DNA from 2 places in the Arthrobacter sp. HMSC08H08 genome. Region 2 is predicted to be linked to the other one. Evidence: predicted binding sites of a transcription regulator. Region 2 holds the regulator's gene; the other holds the start of a gene.
What was found. The regulator LexA, encoded in region 2, represses DNA repair genes until DNA is damaged. The targets are predictions, from matches to a motif close to TCGAACANNTGTTCGA.

Region 1 (7,997 bases), on a different contig from region 2:
TACACCACAAGGCTCGATGCGCCTGAGCCTCGCGCGGCGGCCCTGACCCCCATGCCGTGGATGATGTCGGTAGCCGCGGCGACGGTGAGGAAATAGCTTGCAAACCCGAGCTCTTCGATGATGCCCAGTTCATGCTCCAGGACGTCCAGGGCACGCTGACGCATCCGTTCAGCGCGCGCCGGTGAATGATGCAGAACAGCTTCGCCGCTTGGAGCGAATAACCGTTCGAGGCTCGCCAGGCACCGTTGCCGTAATTCAAGCATCGGGTTGTGCCTAATCCCGATCACGTGCGCCTCAGGAACAACCGGGGTTCCCCAGCCCATATGTTTGACCGGATCAAGCGCGCTCAGAGACGCACACCGTTGCGTTGAGCGCAGCAACTGCTCGGCCCCCTGGGACCCTAGCCCCGCGGCCGAGGCCAGCTCGGCAGCCACCTCGTGCATCTGGGCGCTTGGCTTGAGCCATCCTTGCCCGTTGACTTGCGGGCTCTCACCGCGGGCAGCGCTCACCGCGGGAACGGTGCCTTTCGGTGCGGTAACAGAACCTAGTGGGCTCATCAGGCGCACCGCGTCCACAACATCGGCGGTGGCGGCGCCGTCCGGGGTCGCGTACCGCACCGCGTTCGTCATAACCGCTTCCACACGGCTTTCGCGGGCGGCTTTCCACATCCGTAGAGCATGCGCGTGGCTACAGCGCTGCCCGGGCCGGGACATGTGGCTCACCAGTTCTATAAACAACGCATCGGTATGGAGTGTGTCCCGCCATGCTTTAAGCCGGCGCCGCATGTGCGCATAGCGGCGACGATACGCGGCATGGCCCACATCCGAGTCAGGACCTAGGAGCACACTGAGGCGTACACCGCCATCGGGCCCGAGTGCTGCTTGGCGCACATCAAGCCGGCTCACCCCCACAATCCCATGGGTTTCTCTCCCCCGCTGATGCGCTACCGACACGAGCCGAACCAGCGCCGAATACCCCTCCGAGGAACCACGGGCGAGCACAACAATCCGGCCTGCAACGCTCACATCGCCGGCACTGTTCATCCCACCTGCGATGCTCGCGCCAGAAACGCTCGTGCTTTCGAGCAGAGCAAGATCTACGCCCAGAATCGGGGTGACCCCATGCTCGATGCACGCCGCAACATGTTTGATAGCCCCGTATAGCCCGTCGCGGTCAGTGCACGCTAGAGCCCAAGCACCATCAGCTGCAGCCTGTTCCACTAACTTCTCTGGCCGGTCAACCCCGTAGTGGGCGCTATACGCGGTAGAAACATGCAGATGCGGGAAACCCACTTTTCCCTTCATACGCTTAAGCGACTGCCTTCTCTACGCGCTACGTTGTAAAGGCTGCGAAGGCAGTTCAACATTGATCAGCCGCCACCGGCCCGTTGCGCAGTGCTGAGAAACATACATTGTCTGCGGCTCAGAACTTGGATTCAACTGCACCTGCAACTGCCACACCAAATGATCAACAGTCCCGGGTCCAGAACCTTTAACGGCTCTAGGGTCCTCCTCCCACCAGGCCCTACGCTCAAACCACTTCACGGGCTCTGCGCACACCGTCCATGTGCGCCCTTGCCACAGCACGGCACTCGGCGCGCCCTGCTCGTCACAACGCAATTCCACAGATTGGGTGAACATACTCATGTTTCCTACTTCTCACCGGCCGCCTGTGAGCTGGCTCGGCCGCAACGCTGGATGTGCGGGGCCTGGGAAGCGGAACCTCACACAACGAGATTCGAACATGTGTTCGATAGGAAGACCTTAAGAATACCCCCTGACAGTTTGAACCGCACACCCGCCCTAACCTCTGCGCGCTTGCGTTACACACACGCTCTGCCCCATCGGAGACAATAGGGACCATGCCCCTTCAACCCCTCGATAGCGCTACCCCGACCTCTCCGGACAACACCCCTTCTCAGCAAGAAACCATGCCTGCCCCGCCGAGCCCTCTATACGAACGTCTCGGCTGGGACTCACTCGACGCCGCGCTCGCCGCGACCAACCGAGCATCTGAAAGCCGTGGCGTTGCACTCGATCCACACCAGATAAGCGCAGCCCACACAATCCTGGGCTCGCACCGTTCGGGGGTCTACCTTGTGGGCGAGGTCGGACGCGGTAAGACCTGGCTCATCGACAGCATCCTCCGCAACGCCCCCGCAGCAACCCTGCGGATGCATTTGACCGCGTTCTTCCGCGCGTTAACCCACAGCATGCACACCAACGGGCACGCCTTCGCGCAAGCCGTCACCGACGTCGTAGCAGCCAACACCGTGATCTTCATCGATGAATTCCACGTCCACGATGTCGCCGACGCCGTCATGCTGCGCCGCGCACTCAGCATCCTCGCCGAGCACGACATCGCACTCTTCACAACATCCAACGCCGCGCCCGGTAACGGTCACGACGACCCCATGATCGCTGACGCGCTCGGCCCCGCAGCACGCCACATCCATGAAAACCTCGAGGTCCTAACCCTCACGCATCCACAGGACTACCGCGCGCTCCAACACCACACAATCCCGCCTCACCCAAACCAGCACCAGCCAAGCCCGCACCAAGCTACCGGCTTCGCAGCGGGCACCTGGACCATCGTCAACAGCCCCGCCTCATCCCCAGCCACCGGCACCACAACAGGCAACACCACAACAAGCAGCGCAACCATCCCGCTACCCGGGACTGCACGCACCCTGACCGTCAACCCCACCAGCCTAGACAGCACGGACTCAGAAAACGCCACACTAGACACAACCTGGGAATACTTATGCGAAGGCAGCATTTCCCCAGCAGATCTGCTCGCGCTCGCCGATGACTATTCGACCTGGGTCCTCCGGGAGGTCCCCGCGCCTGAAAGTATGACGCGCAACGCGATACAGCGGTTCGCGCACATGGTCGATGTGTTAGCCGATGCGGACATCCCGCTACACGTCTATGCCCCGGTCCCACCGGAGGAGCTTGCCCGCGCACCCCGCGGGCCGGTCTATCCCGAACGCATGTTTTCGCGCCTGCAGCTGCTGACACCGGTTGCTGACACGCGCCCTTGATGCGCGGTAGCCTCGAAACTATGAATCAAACCCTTCAGACACTTCTCAACGCAACACGCGTCACGGGCCTTGAAGCCAGCGCTAACGGACGCGTCGTCGCCACCGTCCAACAGCTGGATGCCGATGGCACCGGCTGGCAGAGCCAGATCGTTGAACTCCCGAAGGGTTCAACACACCCCCGTACTTTGACCCGCCACGAGAAGGGCGCATCAAGCCCCGTCTTGGATGCGCGGGGTCGCTTGTTTTATATGGCGTCCAACCCTGAGGGCGCGAAGGCCGGCAGTTGCATATGGCACCTTCCGCAGGCGTCTGCTTCCCCATTGTTGCTTGGCTCGCGTCCGGGTGGGTTCCGTAGCTTGCAGGTCAGTAAGAGCACACTGTTCGCTCAAGCGGGTATGCATTCGCAGGCGAGCACTGAAGCGGAGCACGCAGAGTATTCGCGTAGCCGCTCCACGATGCATGTGTCCGGGATCCTTCATTCCGTGTTCCCTTCGCGTTATTGGGCGAGCGATCTTGGGCCTGCAACGGACGTGATCCTGGTGGCTGAGTTGCCCGAAAACATCGAGGCAGCCGCCTCTGAACATGAGAAGAACGCTCGCCTCAAGAAAGCCGCCGAGGCGGCTAGCAAGGACGCTGTCAGCAAGGACACCGCTGGCGAAGATAGCGAGGCGGATAGCAAGGGCAACGACACTAGCGAGAACAACGACGCCGCTGAGGGAGCGGATTCGCTGCTCTCCTGGCGTGTTGTACGGATGCCGAAGGGGCGATTGCTTTCGTGGAAGGCGGCCCCGGATGCCTCGTTCATTCTCGCAGCGATCGAGGTCAACGTCGCTGATCTCATCACGGGCACGCAGTTGTGGCGCATCGATGTCGCTACGGGTGAGAAGACCATGCTTACCGACGTCGACACGGTTCCTGGTCATCACCTCAGCCTGGTCGATATTTCTCCTGATTCAGCCAAGGTTGTTCTCAACTGCACCCGTGATTGGACACCGCAGCAGTCGCTGAGCTCGAGCTCCCACATCATGGACATCGCTACCGGTGAGCGCACTGAGCTTTGGCCGGATCTGGACCACTGGGTGGCTCCGATGTGGGTCACGAACTCCAAGCTCGCCACAACGAGCGATGACTCCGGTAGCGGCTCGGTGTGGTTCGGTTCCGTGACCGATGCCGCGCCACAGCGCATCGCCGGCGGCCCTGGCACCGGCGAGGTTTTCACTGGGTTGGCTCGTGTGGGCACGGCAGATCGCTCGGCCAGCGGCGATGAAGCGCCTGCACTGATTACTTTGCGTAACGGCATCGCGGTTGCGCCGCATCCGGTGCGCATCGAGCTCCCAAGCGAGGCCGCGCACGCCGTAGCTGTTGAGGAGCTCGCGAACCCAGCGGATGCGACGGATCAGCCGGGCCGTACCGAAAACATCACAGCCACCGCGGAGGATGGAACGGAGATCCGAGCCTGGCTGCGCTTACCGGAAAGCGACGGACCGCACCCTCTCGTGGTGTTCGCGCACGGCGGCCCGTGGGGATCGTGGAACGCGTTCACCTACCGTTGGAACCCGGCACCATTCGTCGCTGCCGGTTTCGCGGTCCTTCTGCCAGACCCAGCTATCTCGACTGGCTATGGCCAGGCGATGATCGACCGCGGCCAGCAACAGCTCGGCGGCACCCCGTACACCGACATCATGGCGCTCACCGACGCCACCATCGAGCGGTCCGACATCGACGAAACCAAGCAGGCGTTCGCCGGCGGTTCCTACGGGGGCTTCATGGCTAACTGGGTTGCAGGGCACACAGGCGACCGCTTCAAGGCCATCGTGACCCACGCATCGTTGTGGAACACGACCTCGATGGGCCGCAGCACCGACAACGCGTCGTGGGACCGTGCGATGCGCGAACAGGGTGCGGAGTATTCGCCGCACCTCTTCGCGGAGAAGATCACAGCACCGATGCTCGTGATCCACGGCGATAAGGACTACCGTGTGCCGATCGGCCAGGGGCTTGAACTGTGGCACGCACTCCATGTGCATGCGTCCACGCCACGCGCCGCCGACGGCTCGCTACCACACCGCTACCTCTACTTCCCGGATGAGGGGCACTGGATCGAGTCCCGCGGAAACGCAGAGGTCTGGTACCGCACGTTCATCGGCTTCCTGCAAGAGCATGTGCTCGGCGAGGAAGCCGAGAAGCCGCTCTCACTCGGGTAGTCGTTGGTGAGCAACGTTGTGGCCGGCTAGCCTTTGGTGGTTAGCCGGCCACAACGTTGCTCCAAACCTAGAACAGCGGCGGCTCGATGTCGTTGATGGGTGTGATCAGTTCCGGGTCGTTGTTCCGCACGTTGCCTACCGCGGGGTCCACTTCGTGCATCTCCCATTCCCCGAGCGAATCGTAGGCGTGAGCTACGGCTTCGGCGACGAGCGTTGTGGCGTCCTCGTTCTGCGGATCGAGCCATGCACTCAGCGCCGCTTCGTCCCCGAGCGGAACGGGTAAACGGTCATGGAGCCGCCCGAGCTCACCCGCCATCCCGGCTGAGTCCGGTGACGGCGATGCGCACGTCAGCATCGTGCACGAAAGCACCCACGGATTCTCCTCAGCGGCGCCCGTCGTTGCACCAGCTGGATCTTGCTGCGGGTTTGGGTCCTTCCACCATTCATACAAGCCCGCGAAGACGATCGGCGCGCCATCTTTCCGGTGCACGAAGAACGGCCGCTTACGGCCGCCCGGTTTCTCTGGCGCAAGCCACTCGTAATACCCATCCACGGGAATCGCGCAACGGCGAGCCTTTACGGCGGACCTGAATGTTGGCTTCGACGCCACGGTTTCGGAACGGGCATTGAAGGCCCGGGAGGAAAACGAGAGGTCTTTAGCCCAAATCGGAACCAAGCCCCAGCGCGCCACGTGCAGTTCACGCCTATATCCCGCTGGCGGCTGTCCCCCTGGGAGATCTCCCGCGGGCTCGACGAGCCGTTCCAGCACAATCGGAACGTCCTTGGTGGGCGCAACGTTGTAGTCGGGCCGCAGTTCAAGCTGCTCACCCGTGGCTTCCGCGCCATCCGCATCGGGCGCTTCGATACCGAGCGCATCCATCAAGTCTCCGGCGGCCCGGGCGATCACATAACGTCCACACATGCATCCATCGTGGCACATGCAAGCTGAACCAGGCATCCGATGTGGGGCTCATCTATGTGTGCGGGCTAGCTGAACGCGTAGCCGTGCTCGCCCCACACCTCGAGCAACACATCAATAAAACGCTCATGCGTGACGTGCGTGGCGACGAGATCTTGCGCGGAGCCGATGGTGCGTGGGTCCAGTTCCAGATCCATCGCCTTGTAAACGGACTCGGTTACGGCGGCGATCGGCTCAGTGTCTTCCAGGACGACAGCCGATGAGAACAGCCACGCGCCCTGCACGACACGTTGCGCTGTACCGACGAGCTTTACTTTGCGGCCCTTTTCGAAGCGACTTTCTCCGGTCGCGATCCCATGGACGGAGTATTCGCCCGGGCAGTATTCTCCGGGCAGCTCCCCTACTGCCGCGGGGACGCCGAGGCGTGTGAATACTTCGACGAAGAGCTTCGCGAAGTGTTCGAAGCGGTGCTGGTGCGTGAGCATCGCGTCTTTCTCGGGCTGGATGTGGTCGATGACCCAGCTTCCTGGGTGGTAGGCCATCGCCCGTCCGCCGGCTTTGCGGATGAGTGGCGCGAATCCGGCGTCGCGGCTCGCTTGAGCCGCGGCCTCGTAGCCGGGCGCGCGTGTGTCGCGTTGGCCGAAGGCCACGGTCGGTGCGGGGCGATAGATGCGCAAGAGCGGGTCGCGTTTGCCTTGCGCTACTTCCCGTAGCAGTTCGATGCCGCGGTCCAGGTCCGCCGCAGGGTCACCGGATGGGCTTTCACGCAGAAGGGTTCCGGTGTGTGGCGGGTGTTCGGGGATCGCTGTGTTCACGGGGCCTTAGTTTAGCCCGACTGGCGCTCCTGTGGACCTTGTGCGGCTCTTTCACACTCCGCTGTGTCCGGTAGTTATCGTGCCCGGCAGTTATGGGGCTCGGCGATTAATTAAAGGGCTCGGCCCTGTCCTGCCCGCATTGGCTGTGGGGCGAACAGGGCCGAGGCCCAACGTGATGGAAGCTTGATTAAAAATCCCAGTCTTCGTCTTCGGTGTTGACAGCAGTACCGATCACGTAGGAGGAACCGGAGCCGGAGAAAAAGTCGTGATTTTCATCCGCGTTCGGCGAGAGCGCGGAGAGGATAGCCGGGTTCACGTTAGTGACGGAGCTTGGGAACATCGCTTCGTAGCCGAGGTTCATGAGCGCCTTGTTGGCGTTGTAGTTCAGGAACTTCTTGACGTCCTCAGCGAGGCCAACTTCGTCATAGATTTCGTGGGTGTAAGCGACTTCGTTCTCGTAGAGCTCGAAGAGCAGCTCGTAGACCCAGTCCTTGAGTTCGTCGCGGCGTTCCTGGGTCTCGTTTTCGAGGTTCTTCTGATACTTGTAGCCGATGTAGTAGCCGTGGACTGCCTCGTCACGGATGATGAGGCGAATCATGTCGGCGGTGTTCGTGAGCTTCGCGTGCACCGACCAGTACAGCGGCAAATAGAAACCCGAATAGAACATGAAGGATTCAAGCAGGGTTGAAGCCACCATGCGCTTGAGCGGATCTTCGCCGTCATAATATGACTGAATGATCTGCGCCTTCTTCTGCAGGTAAGGGTTCTCGTGTGCCCACCGGAACGCATCATCGATCTGACGGGTCGAAGCCAGGGTCGAGAAGATCTGCGAATAAGACTTCGCGTGCACCGATTCCATGAACGCGATGTTCGTGTACACCGCTTCCTCATGTGGGGTGAGAGCGTGCGGGATGAGGGATACCGCACCGACCGTGCCCTGCAGCGTGTCAAGCAACGTCAACCCGACGAAGACCCGCATCGTCATGAGCTGTTCAGCTTCGGTCAGCGTCGCCCAA
Region 2 (7,997 bases):
CGTGCTCGATGGTCAGATGAGCCAGGACGAAGCGATCGAGAGCACCCACATCGCCACGCGGCAGTTCGCCAAGCGGCAGAGAACATGGTTCCGTGCTGATCCGCGTGTCAAGCATTACGATGCCGGCGCCGGCGCGCGCGAGATCGCCCGGGCATTCGTTGCCGAAGCCATCCCGGAGGCTCTCTAGGTTCCCGCGGACGCGGGACGACTCTCGGTAGGCTGGGGTCATGGTCGATCCGCTCTCGAATGACGTCCCGGTGAGCCTTGCCGGTGCGAGTTTTGCCCGCGTCACCGCGGGCGCTGTCCCGTTTCTGATCAGCACGGCAGCGACCGTGAGCGAAGCCGAAGCCCAGTGGCTGTGCGACGGCTCCGCTGGGCTCGGTGCGGCAGGCGTGATCACGGTGTCTCAACAAGGGGACAGCGTAGGAGCTAATACTGGCGCATGGCACTGCGTTCTGACGGGGGCATCAGGGGCCCCGGTTCCTGAGCTAGAGCCCGATGCGGCACTAGCGGTGGCCGCCTACCTCGATGAGGCTGGTCAGTTGGGCGCGGGCACGCGGCTCGAATTCGGTTCGGGTGAGGAATACGTGGTCTCGCGTTCGCGGGGTAACTATAAGGTCGCTGGGGTGCGGTGGTCGTTCGCATTCCCGCAGCAGGCCCAAGCAGAAGCCAGTGACGGCACGGTCCAGGCTGAGGGTGTACCGGTGGCCCGTCCGTGCCTCACGATGACCGTTGGCGCTCCGGTTTCGGTGGTTGCGCTCGCGGATGTGTCCGAGCTTGACCGGCTACGTTTGGATGGGCGCGGCCCGCAGTTGGATTCCGAGGTGCTTGAGCGTTCGTCGACGAACTTTGTGGTTCCGCATGATCCGCTGGTCGATCGCGGTATCGCTGCGGTGTCGATGCGTTTCTATCATGCGCACGATGCGTTAGCAGGCAACAGCGGCGACACTGCCAGCATCAGTATGGCAGGGAGGCGGCTTTCGCGCGAATACGGTTCGAGTGTGGCTGCCGCGGTCGCGGGATCGGTTGCGTTCCAGTACTGGGCAGGCTCCGGTAGGGACATCGCGGAAGGCTGGGCGGTGAACCAGCCATCAGCGCTCGTGGGGGTCCGGCTTGAGCCGGGGTCCGCATCGAACGCTTCCGGAACAGCGCAGGCAACGGGGCCTGCGCGCGTCATCGCGAAGATCCAGCTGCGCTAGCCCCAATCAGCTGCGTTAGCCTCATAAAGCCGAGCTCGCGGTTCAAGCCGGGCGGGCCACGCGCAGAATCCGGAACTCTTTCTTTCTCGCGTAGCGTTCAACGCTCCACTCTCCCGGCAGGTTTTCGGCGAGCCATTTCTGTAGGGAATCTGAGCCGAGGTTTTTCTGGACCACAAGATACGCCTCGCCGCCCGGGTTGAGGCGCGGAAGCCACGTCATGAGGATCTCGTGGAGGACCTGCTTACCCACGCGGATCGGTGGGTTGGACCAGATGAGGTCGAAACTTACATCGGCCGGCACCGCCTCCGGTGTGCACACCGTGACGTTGCGAGCGCCGGCATCGGCCGCGTTGAGACGGGCCAGATCCATCGCGCGTTCGTTGACATCGACACCCCACACCTCCGCCTGTGGAGAAGTCAGCGCGAGCGTGAGCAAGATGGGTCCCCAACCGCACCCGATGTCGAGCATCGTTCCGTGGGCCCGCGGGCTAGGAGCTTCATCCAGCAAAATCTGGGTTCCCTTATCCACACCGGCGGGGCTGAAAATGCCCGAAGCGGTATGAACGTCAAGCTCGCGGTCAGCCAGCGAAACCGTGATGCGCTTGCGTGCCTCGGGAGTCACCGGTTCCGCTGTGAAGTAATGCTCGGCCATGGAACACAAGCCTAACCGAGGCACAGGGCCGCAGATGGGTCGCTGCGGCACGGTCTCTATGGCACAGTCTCTATGGTACGGGCGCTACGGCAGGGTCGCGACGACACCGGCGCTACGGTCTAGCTGAGCCCGCTACAGCTTAGAATGGTGGGGAGCCCGCAGGCCGCGGGACCACGCAATGTCAGGAGACCATGACCGAGCACCGCAACACCGACCCCCACCCGCCTTCACAGCAGCGGCCTTCACAGTATCAACCTTCACGCGAGGGAACTCCACACAAGAGCACACTGGAGCATGAACGCGAGATCCAAGCGACGATCCAGCGGATCCTCGCCGCTGACCGTGAACGTGAGATTCTTGCGGGGCGTCGCGATGCCGAGAAAAGCAACGCTGCACCGGCAGGGACTGAAGCGCTCCACACTGTGGAAGGCGCAGGGAACCACGCGGCGGATGAACACGCGGAGGATAAAGCAGGGGAGCCGGGTGGCCCTCGCCAACGTGGCTCTTTCTTGCAGTTCGGTCAGGCTCAAGCACTCGATACAGGCCAGGCTGAACATTCGCGTTTCGATGGTCTGCAGCAAGACCTTGAGGAACGCCGCGCTACCCGCCGCGTCCAGGGCCTCTCGACAGAACTTGAAGACATCTCCGAGGTCGAATACCGTCAGCTTCGTCTCGAACGCGTCGTGTTGGCCGGTCTGTGGTCAGACGGCACCGCGGAACAAGCCGAAAACTCGCTCCGTGAGCTCGCTGCGCTCGCTGAGACCGCCGGCTCGGAGGTCCTAGACGGCGTGATCCAGCGCCGCGTGAAGCCAGACCCGGGAACGTATTTTGGTTCGGGTAAGGCCACCGAGTTGCGTGACATTGTGACGGCGGTCGGTGCGGACACCGTGATCGTGGACAGTGAGCTCGCGCCCTCTCAACGCCGTGGCCTCGAAGACGTCATCAAGGTCAAGGTCATCGACCGTACCGCTCTGATCCTGGATATTTTCGCTCAGCACGCTAAGTCCCGCGAAGGTAAAGCCCAAGTCGAGTTGGCTCAGCTCGAATACCTCTTGCCGCGGCTTCGCGGCTGGGGTGAATCGATGTCGCGGCAGGCCGGCGGCCAGGTCGCCGGTGGTGCCGGGATTGGTTCGCGTGGCCCGGGTGAAACGAAGATCGAGCTGGATCGCCGCCGCATTCGCAACCGCATGGCCAAGCTACGCCGCGAAATCAAAGCGATGAAGCCGGCACGCGAAGCCAAGCGCGCCAACCGCAAGCGTCACTCGGTGCCGTCTGTGGCCATCGTCGGGTACACCAACGCCGGCAAGTCCTCGCTACTCAACCGGCTGACTGACGCCGGGGTCCTGGTGGAGAACGCTCTGTTCGCTACCCTGGACCCGACTGTGCGTTCAGCGCAGACCCCTGACGGCATCGGCTACACCCTCACAGACACGGTCGGTTTCGTGCGCAACCTGCCAACCCACCTTGTGGAGGCGTTCCGTTCAACCTTGGAAGAAGCCGCTGATGCCGACGTGCTGCTTCACGTGGTCGATGCCTCCCACCCGGACCCGATGTCGCAGATCCAAGCGGTGCACGAGGTGCTCGCGGACATTGAGGCGGACTGCCCTGAGCTCATCGTGCTGAACAAGGCGGACCTCGCTGACGCGCATACGCTGGCTCAGTTGCGCCGCAACCATCCTGACCACGTTGTGGTCTCTGCCCGCACGGGCCAAGGCATCGACGAGCTCAAAGAAAAGATCTCGCGCACTATCCCGCGCCCGCACACCGAAGTGCGCGCCTTGATCCCATACACCGAAGGCGACCTGGTGGCGCGCCTGCACGGTCAGGACGCCGAGCTGCTCGAGCTTGAACACGTCGAAGACGGGACACGGATCCACGCGCTAGTCCGCCCCGATCTCGCTGATGCGCTTGCACCGTACGCGCGGACTAACGATGCGCAAGCCCACACGGCCGATGAAGCCCAGGCCGAGGCGTCCGAAGAGGCGAACGAATGAGCCAGGACGTTTCGGCTGGGTCCGAGCGAGAAAGCACCGCTGCATCTGAAACGGATGTCGCATCGGAGGCTTCAACTGAGTCGGGTGAGCCCGCCGTTGAAGAGGTTGAGCGTCTGCTGACCACGGCGGTGGACAAGATGGGTGGGCAGCGCCGCGATGGTCAGCATGAGATGGCGCATGCGGTTGCGCACGCTCTGTCCACGGGTACGCACCTGCTGGTGCAGGCCGGGACCGGCACGGGTAAGTCGATGGCGTACTTGATTCCTGCGATCCGGCACGCGATCGAGGCGGATAAACCTGTAGTGGTTGCCACCGCAACGTTGGCGTTGCAGTCCCAGGTTGTGGGGCGCGATGTTCCGCGGCTTCTGAAGGCTCTGGAAGATGAACTTCCGCGGCCGGTGGATGTCACCCTGCTCAAGGGGCGGAACAACTATGCCTGCAAATATAAGCTCTCTGGCGGGTATCCGGAGGATGAGGACGCGGGCTCGCTTTTCGATGCGTCCCTGGCAGACCCGAATGCGGCCGAGGACGGCCCGACTTCGCCTTTGGGTCAGGAGATTATGCGCATCCGGAAGTGGGCTGAAGAGAGCGAGACGGGGGACCGGGATGAGCTGATCCCTTCGGTTTCGGATAGGGCGTGGCGGCAGGCTTCGGTGTCCTCGCTTGAATGTCTGGGTACCCAGCATTGTCCTATGGCGGAGGAATGTTTCACGGAGCGTGCCCGCGCGTTGGCCGCTGAGTCCGATGTGGTGGTCACTAACCACGCGATGCTCGCTTTTTCTGCGTTTGAGCAGCTACCGGTTTTACCGGATTTCGATGTTGTGATTGTGGATGAGGCCCACGAGTTGCAGGACCGGGTCACGAACACGTACACGCGCCCGCTCACCCACACCGCGATCACGCACGCGGCACAGGGAGCTAAGAAGCACCTCAAGGTTGCGTCGAAGGCGTTATCTGATGCCGCTAAGGCTTTTGAGAAGTCTGTCACGAACATCCCGACAGGTCTTCAGCCGCGCGGTTTGACCGAGGCTCAACGTGCCGCTGTGATGCAGGTTTTCGAATCAGCGAAGGTCGTGATGGCGGATTCCAAACGCGAGGCTGGCGATGCGGCTCCGGATGGCGCCTGGCAGTCCGCGCGTTCCGCGGTGGCTCAGGTTGTTGAGCTGGCTGAACGTTTGTTGAACGCTGGTCAGGGCGACGAGGTTGTGTGGGCGGCCCGGCCCGGCAGCTTCGAGCCGGGGCGCGGCTATGTGGTTCCGGATGATTCTGAACCGGCGTCTTTGATGGTTGCCCCGTTGTCTGTTGCGATGCAGATGCGGGATGGCTTGTTCGCGGACCGGACCGTGGTTTTGACCTCGGCCACGCTTGCTGTGGATGAAGCCTTCGAGCCGGTTGCTGGCGGTTTAGGGTTGATGGGGCCGGAGGCTCCTAAGTGGGATTCGGTTGATGTTGGTTCGCCGTTCGAATACGAGAAGCAGGGCGTGCTGTATGTGGCTCAGCATCTCCCGCCTCCAAGCCGCGGGGTCTCTGAAGCAGCTATCGATGAGCTTGGGGACTTGATCAAGGCCTCTGGCGGTGCGGCGTTGGCGCTGTTTTCTTCACGCCGAGCCGCTGAGGACGCCGCCGCTGCGTGCCGTGAACGTCTGGATGTGCCGATTTTGGTGCAGGGCGAGGCGTCAATGACGGAGCTGGTGCGGGAGTTCTCAGCTGATGAGCAGACCTGTCTGTTTGGGACGATGACGCTGTGGCAGGGCGTGGATGTACCGGGGCGGCATTGCCGTTTGGTGGTGATTGATCGGATTCCGTTCCCGCGCCCGGATGATCCTTTGATGACCGCGAGGACCCGTGACGTGAATGAGCACGGCGGGAATGGGTTCATGTCTGTTTCGGCGCATCACGCGGCGATCCGTTTGGCGCAGGGTGTGGGCCGTCTGATCCGTTCCACAGAGGACAGGGGAGTGGCCGCGATTCTGGATTCTCGGATGGCTACCCGCCGCTATGGTGCATATCTTCGCAGCGCGCTACCACCGTTGTGGACCACAACTGACCGGAATACAGTTCTCGGCGCTTTGGGACGCCTGCGCGAAGCCAATAAGTAACGCGGCAGTAACGAAGATGGCGCGGCGATACGGGCCCTGCGCTTAGAGGGGTTGCCTGAGCGGCTCTGCGCTTAGAGGGAGCGCAACACGGATACGACGCGTCCCATGATCTGTGCGTGGTCGCCCAGGATGGGTTCGTATTGGGAGTTCTGAGGCAGTAACCACGTGTGTCCGTCGCGTTGCCGGAAGGTCTTCACGGTGGCTTCGTCATCCAGCAGTGCTGCGACGATCTCGCCGTTCTGTGCGGTGTTTTGGCGACGGACCACAACCCAGTCACCATCGCAGATCGCGGCGTCGATCATCGAGTCTCCAGAGACTTTGAGCATGAACAGTTCGCCGTGCCCTACAAGCTGACGTGGCAGGGTCACGACGTCTTCAACGTGTTGTTCAGCAAGGATCGGTCCACCTGCCGCGATACGGCCGACGAGTGGGATCTCAGCCGAGTCCTCACCGCCGCGAGCCTTGAACTGCGTGATGTTAGCCGAGTCTGTGATGTTGGAGGATTGTGCGGTGCTGGCGGAGTCTGTGGTGTTTGGGAGTTTGGCTGCACCGGGCATTGGTGTGACCTCCGCTAGGCCGGCGCCTGTCGCTGCTCCGAGTGCGGCCGCACTAGCTGTGGTGGAGTCCTTCTGGGTCACGTCCAGGGTGGACGGATAGAGAACCTCGAGCGCGCGGGGGAGTTTGGGGTCGCGGCGAATCCAACCGAGCTTGTTGAGCTGCTGCAGTTGGTGTGTCACCGAAGACAGCGATTTCAACCCGACTGCGTCACCGATCTCACGCATCGTGGGCGGATACCCCTGATTCTCTAAGAAAGACTCGATGCACTTCAGCACAGAGCGTTGCCGCGAAGTCAGCGGTTTCGAAGGGCGTGCGGGCTGGGTGTCCATCGACGGTGTATCGGTGCTCATTCGTTTCCCATCCTTCGTTTCCCATCCCTGGTTCGCTACCCATGCCCATCAAAGTGTCAGGGGGTTGTTCTTGACTGTAATGACAGTCCACATCGGTAGTTACAGCCTATATGGATTCGCCGCATATTCAAAGATATGTACGAAGACCGTTGAGTCGATTCGAAGATGTGTGCTAGAAATGTATCGAAGAGATGTTCGAATGTATGTTCTGTTCGATGTCGGAAGGAATGGTCATGGTGGACACCGTTGTCATGTCGAATACTGCTGAACGCACCGTCAATTCAGATGAGCGCACTCTCAACACTGCTCATGGCGAGCACGCATCACGTCAACGTATCCGTTTGACTTCACGGGGGCGGTTTGTGTTCTTCGGCCTGCCGACTATGGCTTTGGTCGTTGGCGTGTTTTTGATGCTCTCGGCCTTGCTTCAGCCTGCTCAGGCAACCACGGGTGAGCCGGTGACCGCGCAGGGGGATCGCTTGGTTGAGGTCACCGTTGCGCATGGAGATACCTTGTGGGAGCTAGCTGAGCACTATGCACCTGAACGCGATGTCCGCGACACGGTGGCTCTGATCCAAAAGCACAACTCTTTTGATGGAGCGCTCGTTCCGGGGCAGAAGCTCGTTGTCCCGGTCAGCTACTAACCCGGCCACAGCGTGAGTGGGTGCGCAATAGGGCGACCCTAATTCGAGACGCCACTTAGCCGATCCCTAGACTTGAACCATGTCTCAGGATGCTATGCAACGGCTCAACCAACTTCCACTTAGGGATAATCTCCGTGGGCTCTCCCCGTACGGCGCCCCACAGATCGACGTTCCGGTACAGCTGAACGTCAACGAAAACACTCACCCGCTGCCGCAAGACGTGATCGATGAGATCGCCGCATCCGTACGCGAGGCCGCACACAGCCTCAACCGCTACCCAGATCGGGAATTCACGGCGCTACGCACCGCACTCGCCGAATACCTCGGCCGCGGGCTCACCCCAGAAAACGTGTGGGCTGCTAACGGCTCCAACGAAGTACTGCAACAGATCCTGCAAGCCTTCGGCGGTCCAGGCCGAACCCTGTTGAGCTTCCCGCCCACCTATTCGATGTACCCGCTGTTGGCGTCTGGAACAGACACCACATACATTCCCGGCCACCGC

Region 1: the regulator LexA is predicted to act here: its motif matches at 1,738-1,753, upstream of HMPREF3175_RS10560 (DUF6504 family protein).

Annotation. Positions count from the first base shown of each region.
Region 1 is NZ_KV789409.1:136,696-144,692, forward strand. Features, by position in the region: gene dnaE (DNA polymerase III subunit alpha) at 1-1,304, opposite strand, end outside; gene HMPREF3175_RS10560 (DUF6504 family protein) at 1,326-1,646, opposite strand; gene zapE (AFG1/ZapE family ATPase) at 1,862-3,043, shown strand; gene HMPREF3175_RS09425 (S9 family peptidase) at 3,064-5,247, shown strand; gene HMPREF3175_RS09430 (SOS response-associated peptidase) at 5,315-6,169, opposite strand; gene HMPREF3175_RS09435 (lipoate--protein ligase family protein) at 6,235-6,981, opposite strand; gene nrdF (class 1b ribonucleoside-diphosphate reductase subunit beta) at 7,169-7,997, opposite strand, start outside.
Region 2 is NZ_KV789382.1:127,194-135,190, forward strand. Features, by position in the region: gene miaA (tRNA (adenosine(37)-N6)-dimethylallyltransferase MiaA) at 1-187, shown strand, start outside; gene HMPREF3175_RS03795 (hypothetical protein) at 228-1,199, shown strand; gene HMPREF3175_RS03800 (class I SAM-dependent methyltransferase) at 1,242-1,850, opposite strand; gene hflX (GTPase HflX) at 2,042-3,844, shown strand; gene HMPREF3175_RS03810 (ATP-dependent DNA helicase) at 3,841-5,943, shown strand; gene lexA (transcriptional repressor LexA) at 6,015-6,851, opposite strand; gene HMPREF3175_RS03820 (LysM peptidoglycan-binding domain-containing protein) at 7,085-7,495, shown strand; gene HMPREF3175_RS03825 (histidinol-phosphate transaminase) at 7,575-7,997, shown strand, end outside.